One region of the Heyndrickxia sporothermodurans genome, then DNA from elsewhere that is predicted to be linked to it. Evidence: riboswitches for the same ligand, from Rfam matches in the RefSeq annotation. Region 1 holds a riboswitch; the other holds the start of a gene.

Region 1 (4,348 bases):
TTCCTAATTTTTCAATGACCTCGGCGACTTCCTCATTGGCTAGCCGGTAGTAACGATGTCTTCCGTGCTGCTCCATTACTAGTAGATTTCCTTCAACAAGCTTTGCAAGGTGGGAGCTAATTGTTGAATGGGATACTTTCGCCATATAAGCTAGTTCACTGGCTGGCAGTGCTCTCCCATCCATTAAACGATCTAAAATGATGGCACGCGTTGGTTCGGCTATGAGTTTTGCAATATATGAAATATTCGGATATACATTCATATTTCGATGATACCCTAAATGTTTTTATACTACAATAATCTAGTAAAGAATTTACGGGAGGAATTTGAATGAATTCGATTGAGTTAAGTATTTTAAATTTGCAAGAAACACGTCGTCGTTCCATTAAATTATGGAGGTCATTGCCTGATAGCTGGATTGAATGGCAACCGGATAAAGATGCAATGTCTTTTGGAGAAATGATCCGTCACGTTTGGACATCTAGCTATTATTATCATTTAATGTTAGAGAAAAATGGTTCAATTAAAGAGGAGGCACCAGCTTCATTTGATGAGGAACCGATTATATCAATAGAAAAAGAAATTGAACTATCGAAACCCTACTTTGACAATTTCATTTCATATGTTCAATCTCTTTCAACCGATGAATTAAAAAATAGACTTATCGATCGCAGTGATGTAGGCTATCAGCGATACTTAGGGGACATGCTTCTGCGAATTGCCTATCATGATGGAGTTCATGCCGGACAATTTTTACAATATTTACGTATGATCGGTTTGGAAAGACCGTTAATATGGGATTAGAACTGGGATACAGGACTTTAACCAGTATCACGATCATGAATAATAAAAATATTTCTAACAGCCACATGAATGTAAGTGTTTTCACACAGCCTAAGAGTAAAAAAATAATTGACAATCAGATTGATTGATTATAAAATTCAATTTATTAAGAAATTTAAACCAATTAAATATATTCTTATCAAGAGCGACTGAGGGACCAGGCCCAATGACGTCCAGCAACCCCCTATATGGAACGGTGCTAATTCCTGCAGATACGTATGTATCTGAAAGATAAGATGAGGACCCCTCTTCTTATTGTGATGAGGGGTTTTTTATTTAAATATTTTGGATGAAGAGAAGGACAATAGTCGTCTTCATTCGTTAATCCAAGTAAACCAATATTATAAGTTATATTTGATTAGTTTAGTGGAGGGATAAATGATGAAAAAACAAAACAATGTATTAGATCCTAACATTTTATGGCAGCCAAACGAAAATTGGATTTCACAGTCTAACTTGAAAGGATTTTCAGAGCAGGTTGGATTTCCTCTCTTTCCCTATGAGCGCCTACATCGTTGGTCAATAGCTCATCCGGAAGAGTTCTGGTCTGGCGTTTGGGACTTTGCAAAAATCATCGGAGAAAAGGGGAAGAAGGTATTCATTCCACCCACCGTTGATGGAATATTAGGAGCCCAATGGTTCCCGGGGGCCCAATTGAATTTTGCAGAAAATGTTTTGATGGGAGAGGAAGAAGAAATAGCTGTAATTGTTGCTGGAGAGGATGGTACTACTTCACATTTTTCACTACGAGAATTACGTAGCAAGGTGGCGAAAGCGCAAGAAGGTTTACGGAATTTAGGTGTAAGAAGTGGAGATCGTGTTGCTGGAATTGTGACAAACGGAATCGAATCATTAGTAGCTTTATTGGCAACTGCCTCATTAGGAGCGGTATGGACTTCGTGTTCCCCAGATTTTGGCTCTCAAGGTATTATTGATCGGCTTGGCCAAGTTCAACCAAAGGTATTGATTACAGTTTTGGAGTATCAATATAACGGTAAACATTTTGATATCCGTGATAATATCCGTGCGATTTCCGAGGTCCTTGACGAGGTGTCAGCCATAGTAACGTTAACTGAAGGCGATGATTTATTAAAGAACCAGTCAAAGCATGTATTAAATTGGAATGAACTGTGTAAAAGCGGCCCGTTCATTCCAGAATATACGAGAGTTCCTTTTAATCACCCTTTATACATACTCTATACGTCGGGAACGACAGGGCTTCCAAAAGCGATTGTCCACTCGGTTGGCGGTACTTTAATTCAACACGTGAAAGAACATCAGTTGCATTGTGATATAAAGCATGGCGATATTTTGTTTTGGTATACAAATACCGCATGGATGATGTATCCCTGGTTAATTTCGGGACTTGCGAGCGGTGCCGTAATTCTCCTTTATGACGGATCACCATTACCTAAGGACAATATTGGAGTTCTATGGGAGATTGCTGAAAAAGTTGGCGTCACACATTTTGGTACGAGTCCAAAGTATTTGGAAACTTTGCAAAAAGCCGGTTATTCGGTTGGTCAGGAGCATAATTTGTCGCAGCTTCGTAGTGTTATTTCTTGCGGTGCACCACTTTCAGCCGAACAATATGATTGGGTCTATGATTATATTAAAAAAGACATTTTACTAGCATCGATTTCCGGTGGAACCGAAATTATTGGCTGTTTCGTAATGGGATCTCCGGTACATCCTGTACGCCGAGGGGAGATTACTTGTAAAGCACTGGGTATGGCAGTCGATGTGTTCGATGAAAAGGATGTATCGGTTCTTCATCAAAAAGGTGACTTAGTGTGCACGAAGCCGTTTCCAAGCATGCCACTTACGTTTTGGGGAGAGGACGGTGACGAACGGTATTATTCATCCTATTTTACTAAACGTCCTGGAATTTGGACGCACGGAGATTTAGCAGAACAAACTAATGAACAATCAATCATTATTTACGGGCGCGCCGATACAACTCTTAATCCTGGCGGTGTACGTATAGGTACTGCTGAAATTTACCGTGTTCTGGAGCAAATTCCGGAAATAGAAGATTCATTGGTGTTTGGTTTACCAAATGCGGGAGATGAAGAAATAGTATTGTGCGTGGTTTTGAAGGATAGAGAATTAGATAGTGATTTAGCTGATGTTATTCGTAACAATGTTCGTAAAAAAGCTTCTCCACGGCATGTACCTCGTCGTATTTACAGTGTAAATGAGGTTCCTTATACAATTAACGGTAAGAAAGTGGAAGGCGCTGCACGTTCAACGGTGTTAGGACAGCAGGTGAAAAACAAGGGATCCCTTCATAATCCAAATAGTCTTCTAGAGTATATTTCCTTATTAGAAAGGAGCTTCGTATGATGATCAAGCGACGTGTTCCAAATTGCGCCATCATCGGTATTGCGGAACTTACTCCGGTTCGTTATACAGATGGAGCAACGACTTTAGGATTAATTGCAGAGTCGGTTCGATTAGCGGTCCAAGATGCTGGGCTAGATAAAGAGGGGATTGATGGTCTTTTAGTCGGTCCACAAGTGGGTGAAACTCCACAACATGTACCTGCAACAGTAGCGGAGTATCTTGGTCTTGAACCGAAAGTTTCAAATGTGGTCGATCTTGGAGGAGCAACCGCTGCAGGAATGTTGTGGCGAGCTGCAGCAGCCATTGAAGCTGGGATGTGTGAAACAGTTGTATGTGTACTGGCGAATACGAATGAAAGAAATGGAAATCCACGTTCACCTAATCGAAACCCCATTCGGGAATTCGATGTACCATTCGGAGCATCGGGTGCCAATACTTCATATGCCTTATTGAAACGGCAACACATGGAGGAATATGGATCAACTCAGGAACAATTTGCTCTTATTGCACATTGGGCAAGAAAAAATGCTCAACTCAATCCGAATGCAATTTTCTATGGGAAACCACTTTCCGTCGAGGAAGTTTTAAATTCACCACTGATTATCGATCCGATGCATTTATTTGAAATTGTAATGCCGGTTGGTGGTGGTGCAGCATTCGTTATCACTTCTAAAGATAATCTACCTAGTGGAGACCATCCACCGGTTTTTTTACTTGGCGCAGGGGAAAAAATCACTCACCGGGCTGTCAGTCATGCTCCGGCTTTAGAATCGGCACCATTATCATATGCCATTTCAGCTGCACTTGGTCAAGCGAAAGTAAGTGTACAAGATATCGATTTACTTTCTTTATATGATTGCTACACGAGCGTAGTAGGTGTCACGATTGAAAATGCTGGTTTGTGCGCACTTGGAAAGTTTGGTGATTGGATGAAAGACCATTCATTTGGACACGATGGGGATTGGCCACTCAATACTCATGGAGGTCAACTTGGGGTTGGGCAAGCAGATCTTGCTGGAGGTATGTCCCATATAATCGAAGCTGTGCGTCAGCTAAGGCACGAAGCAACTTCTCGACAAATTCGAAATGCAGAGCTCGCACTCGTTACCGGAAATGGTGCGACGTTAAGTGAAGCTACAGCTTTGGTACTGGGGGTGGA
Region 2 (4,348 bases), on a different contig from region 1:
AGCGTTCAAACTGTAAAAATAAAAAAAGTCTTCACGAATGAAGACCCATAATACAAAGTTGTTTCAATTTTTCCCCGATACGCTTTATGACTTTGGCTTATTGGCAAGTGCTTTATGGTCGGCCGCTTTTGGTGGTTCTTCCAGAAAAGCATGTTTAATCATAAGGTTGGCACCATCTTCCGCATATAAGGCAATTTCCGCTGAAAGGCGTGTATACAAGGCACTTAAATCCATTCGTGCACATGACCCAGCAGCGGTACCGTAATTTGCGATTCCTGCGGCAATCAAAGTAATTGTATGAAACATCATCAATTTATCAGAAAATGGTGCAACCGTACTGTCTGAAACGTAAGAATTCCAAGGCATAGAGGTGGGAAGATCACCGTTAGCTAAGATTGAACTAAACTTTTTAATATGCTTGTTGGAAATTCCCTTTCCTTCTAAAAAAAATTGTTTGACGTCCTTATTGTGACACACTTGGGCAAACCCGGCCATCAATGCTTTTCCCATTGCGTTTGTTTGAATGTTGATGTAAAGATGTGTAATTTCAATCGCTGTTAATGGTCGTTTATGAGAACCTAAAAAATCAAATAGAAAACCTTGTTTATTTACATAATCAACCTTATCCGGACTTGGTATATGCGGCGGTCGGACATATACACCTTTTGATAACATAACTTTTCTCGCCTTATCATGTAATTCGGAAACGGAAACAAGTAAATTTCTAAAAAAATCACTTACGTCCGAACGTGCAGAAACACCTATTGCTATACCAATAGTCGCCATTGCAACAATCTCTAATTTTTGTATATACATAAGAATAAATACGTCGGAAAACAATCTCGGAGCATTTACATTTACATCTTCATCAGTAAAACCGACTGGTATTGTGCAATTTTCTTTTTTAAAAATCTCCGTAATAATGTTGATGTCGTTTTCTGCTATACTTAGGGAATTCTCGATAAGAGGATGGATTTCTTTATCCTCACAAATATTTTTAAAATATTTCATGACACAAATAGCTAAACTATCATTCATATATTGAGTCCATAGAAAACCCATTTCCGAAGCAGTAAGCGGAATATTATGTTCGGTCATTACTTTTTCACGTCCTTCTAAATATCGCTATTGCTATATTTATGATGGTATTAAAACCGAAACATTATTCATTACGGATGAGTGAAAAGCATGTCATCCTAGATGGATTGTATATCGAGTTTGATAAATAAGCGGAAAAATTTCTCTTAATTCAGAAATAGCACTGAAAATACCTTAAATAGACAGAAAAATTCCGACTATTCACTCAAAAAACGTGAAATTAAGTCATTTTTCTTTGCTTAATCGGAAAAATTCCGCTTATATACCACGATTTGAGCTCCATTCTGCTGGCTATCCGGAAAATATCCGCTTATTTTGATGATGTTTGGTTGCTCAAAAGGACATCAATAAGTAAAAAAAATCAACAAGTTGACTACAATTTTCTAATTACAGTAGTAATATCCCATAATCGTTGATATATTAGTGGAAAATAAGAGACCAAATCATATTCGATTTGATCTGCTAATTGCTTTATTTAAGTAAGTATTTCCTAACCCCATATTTCTTTAGAAAGATCCACAATATATTTCAACTTCGCCCATTGCTCTTCTTCCGTTAAAATATTCCCATGATGCGTAGAGGCAAAACCGCATTGCGGGCTAATACATAATTGCTCTAATGGTACGTATTTTGTTGCTTCTTTCACGCGTGCTTTGATCGTCTCCTTCTCTTCTAATGTGCCATGCTTCGATGTGAAGACTCCCAGAACGACTTGGGGACCGCCATTTGGAATGTATTCCAAAGGTTCGAAATCTCCCGAACGATCGTCATCATATTCTAAGAAAAATCCGTTGACTTTTTCCTTGGCAAATAAGGTTGGCGCGATTTTTGCATAACTTCCTTCAAAAGCCCATTTCGATCGGTAGTTACCACGGCAAAGATGTGTCGTTACTATTAGATCTTCCGGTTTATCTTCGAGTACGCCATTTGCAACGCGTAAGGCCAATTCGATTAATTCTTCACGAGAATAGCCGCTATCATTAAATGGGATTTCCGGAGCATTAAGACCGGCAATGTAGACATCATCTAGTTGAAGATAACGGCAGCCGGCATCATAAAAGGCGTTGATTGCCTCACGATATGCTTGAATAATATCATTTGCATATTCTTCAATGTCCGGATAAACTTCTAAGTTACGAATACCAGCATTAAATAATTGATTGGGACTTGGGATCGTTTGCTTTGCAATGGCACGGTCGCCAACTATTTCGTTAAATTCTATAAAGTCTTTTATATGTGGATGATGTGGGTTAAATGAGATTTTGCCAACTACCCGAACATCGTATCGTTCGGTTTCCTCCCCTTTAAATTTAAAGCCATGCTCTGGGATGTAGCCTTCTACACCATTTAAATGCTCTAGAAAATCTGTATGCCAAAATCTTCGACGGAATTCTCCATCTGTGACTGCCTTCAGACCGACTTCAATTTGTTTATCAACAACTTTTTTAATCTCGTCAGTTTCAATTTCATGGAGTTCCTGTGCTGTAATATTCCCTTCTTGGAAATCCTTCCTGGCGTTATGAATTCTTGCTGGTCGTAATAAACTTCCCACATGGTCTGCTCTAAATGGAGCTTTAATTAATGTTTTTGTCATTTTACTCTCTCTCCCTTAAGTATTTTTTTATCTATCATTATGGCAAAATAGCAAATGAACGGACTGGAAAACCTGTTGCCTTTTCAGGCTTTGGACTAATATTGAAAATAACCGCTCCTTTGGCTGGTAACTTATCTAGGTTCGTCAACAATTCTACTTGAAATGTATCTTGCTCAAGCACATAGTATTCACCAACAAGGGAACCATTTTTGTGGAAATCAACAGCAGCATCTGTATCAAATGTTTCATGACCAACAGCTTTAATCTGTCTTTCTTCAAATAAGAATTTTAAGGCTTCTAGTCCCCATCCCGGTGTGTGACTATTTCCCTCTTCATCTTTATTCTCAAATGCCTCCTTATCTGGCCAACGCTTTCCCCAGTCAGTACGTAAAGCTACAAATGTACCTGCTTCAATTTTTCCATGCTCTTCTTCAAACTTTAGGACATCATCAACTGATAATATATAGTCATTATTTTCTTCCGCTTCCTTCGATTTATCAATTACGATAAGAGGCAGAACGAGTTCCTTTAACTCCAACTCCTCTAAGTAACGTTTATTGCGAACGAAATGTATCGGGGCATCGATATGTGTTCCATATTGACCTGGGAACTGGAAACTTTGTGCAAAAAAGCCGTCATCATGGGTGAAAAGTGTTGTGAACTCCGCATCGTCAAAAGCTGAGAAATGTGGGGAATTCGGGCCAAAAGTATGTGTGAGATCAACCCATTCCTTCTTTTGCAGTACCTCAAATGCCTTCAAAAGCTCATTGTCTGTTTTTACCGTTGACATAAAATCACCTCATTTATAATTTTTAAAATTAAAAACCCCTCTTCTAGAAAACAGAAGAGGGGTGTATAAACGAATACATTACCTGCTCTTCTTATCTTCTAGCCTTACGCTACTGGAATTGGCACAGTACTTAAAAAAGTCCGCTGCCGAGGCTTCAAAGGGCCAGTCCCTCCACCTCTCTGGATAAGAAAATTCGAAATATTAAGTTATGGGTTTACTATACAGTTTAGAGAGGAATTTGTCAACATGAATGGATAAAATATTTGAGATAGCATGCCTAGAAAGATTAACATTTAAATAGAATAAGCTAGCTGTAAACGAGGAAAAACAGCCTTGAACCCGTATGATTACTGGTTTTATGGCTGTTTTGTTTTGTCGTAGAGTTTTCAATAATGTTTAAGAGGAACTTGATCAACAAAATTAAAGTAAGAAGTACTTCATACAGCGTTTATGAGGTACATGGTTTTCAAAATTAAAACAAGAAGTACTTCATACTGCATTTATGAGGTACATGTTTTTCAAAATTAAAACAAGAAGTGCTTCATACTGCGTTTATGAGGTACATGGTTTTCAAAATTAAAACAAGAAGTACTTCATACTGCATTTATGAGGTACAATGTTTTTCAAAATTAAAAGAAAAAGTGATTCATACAGCGTTTTTGAGGTACATGGTTTTCAAAATTAAAACAAGAAGTACTTCATACAGCATTTATGAGGTACATGGTTTTCAAAATTAAAACAAGAAGTACTTCATACAGCGTTTTTGAGGTACATGGTTTTCAAAATTAAAAGATGAAGTACTTCATACAGCGTTTTTGAGGTACATGGTTTTCAAAATTAAAATAAAAAAAGGACATTACATATTA

The links. Region 1 has a riboswitch for S-adenosylmethionine ahead of B5V89_RS19075 (acetoacetate--CoA ligase). Riboswitches for the same ligand answer to the same signal wherever they lie in the genome.
Region 2: another riboswitch for S-adenosylmethionine. It lies ahead of B5V89_RS19415 (cyclase family protein); the one in region 1 lies ahead of B5V89_RS19075 (acetoacetate--CoA ligase).

The regions. Positions count from the first base shown of each region.
Region 1 is NZ_NAZB01000078.1:41,797-46,144, reverse strand. Features, by position in the region: gene B5V89_RS19085 (ArsR/SmtB family transcription factor) at 1-262, opposite strand, end outside; gene B5V89_RS19080 (DinB family protein) at 331-804, shown strand; SAM riboswitch class I at 977-1,081, shown strand; gene B5V89_RS19075 (acetoacetate--CoA ligase) at 1,225-3,189, shown strand; gene B5V89_RS19070 (thiolase family protein) at 3,189-4,348, shown strand, end outside.
Region 2 is NZ_NAZB01000085.1:8,983-13,330, reverse strand. Features, by position in the region: gene B5V89_RS19425 (DUF3231 family protein) at 85-1,098, opposite strand; gene B5V89_RS19420 (5-methyltetrahydropteroyltriglutamate--homocysteine S-methyltransferase) at 1,589-2,692, opposite strand; gene B5V89_RS19415 (cyclase family protein) at 2,730-3,482, opposite strand; SAM riboswitch class I at 3,571-3,672, opposite strand.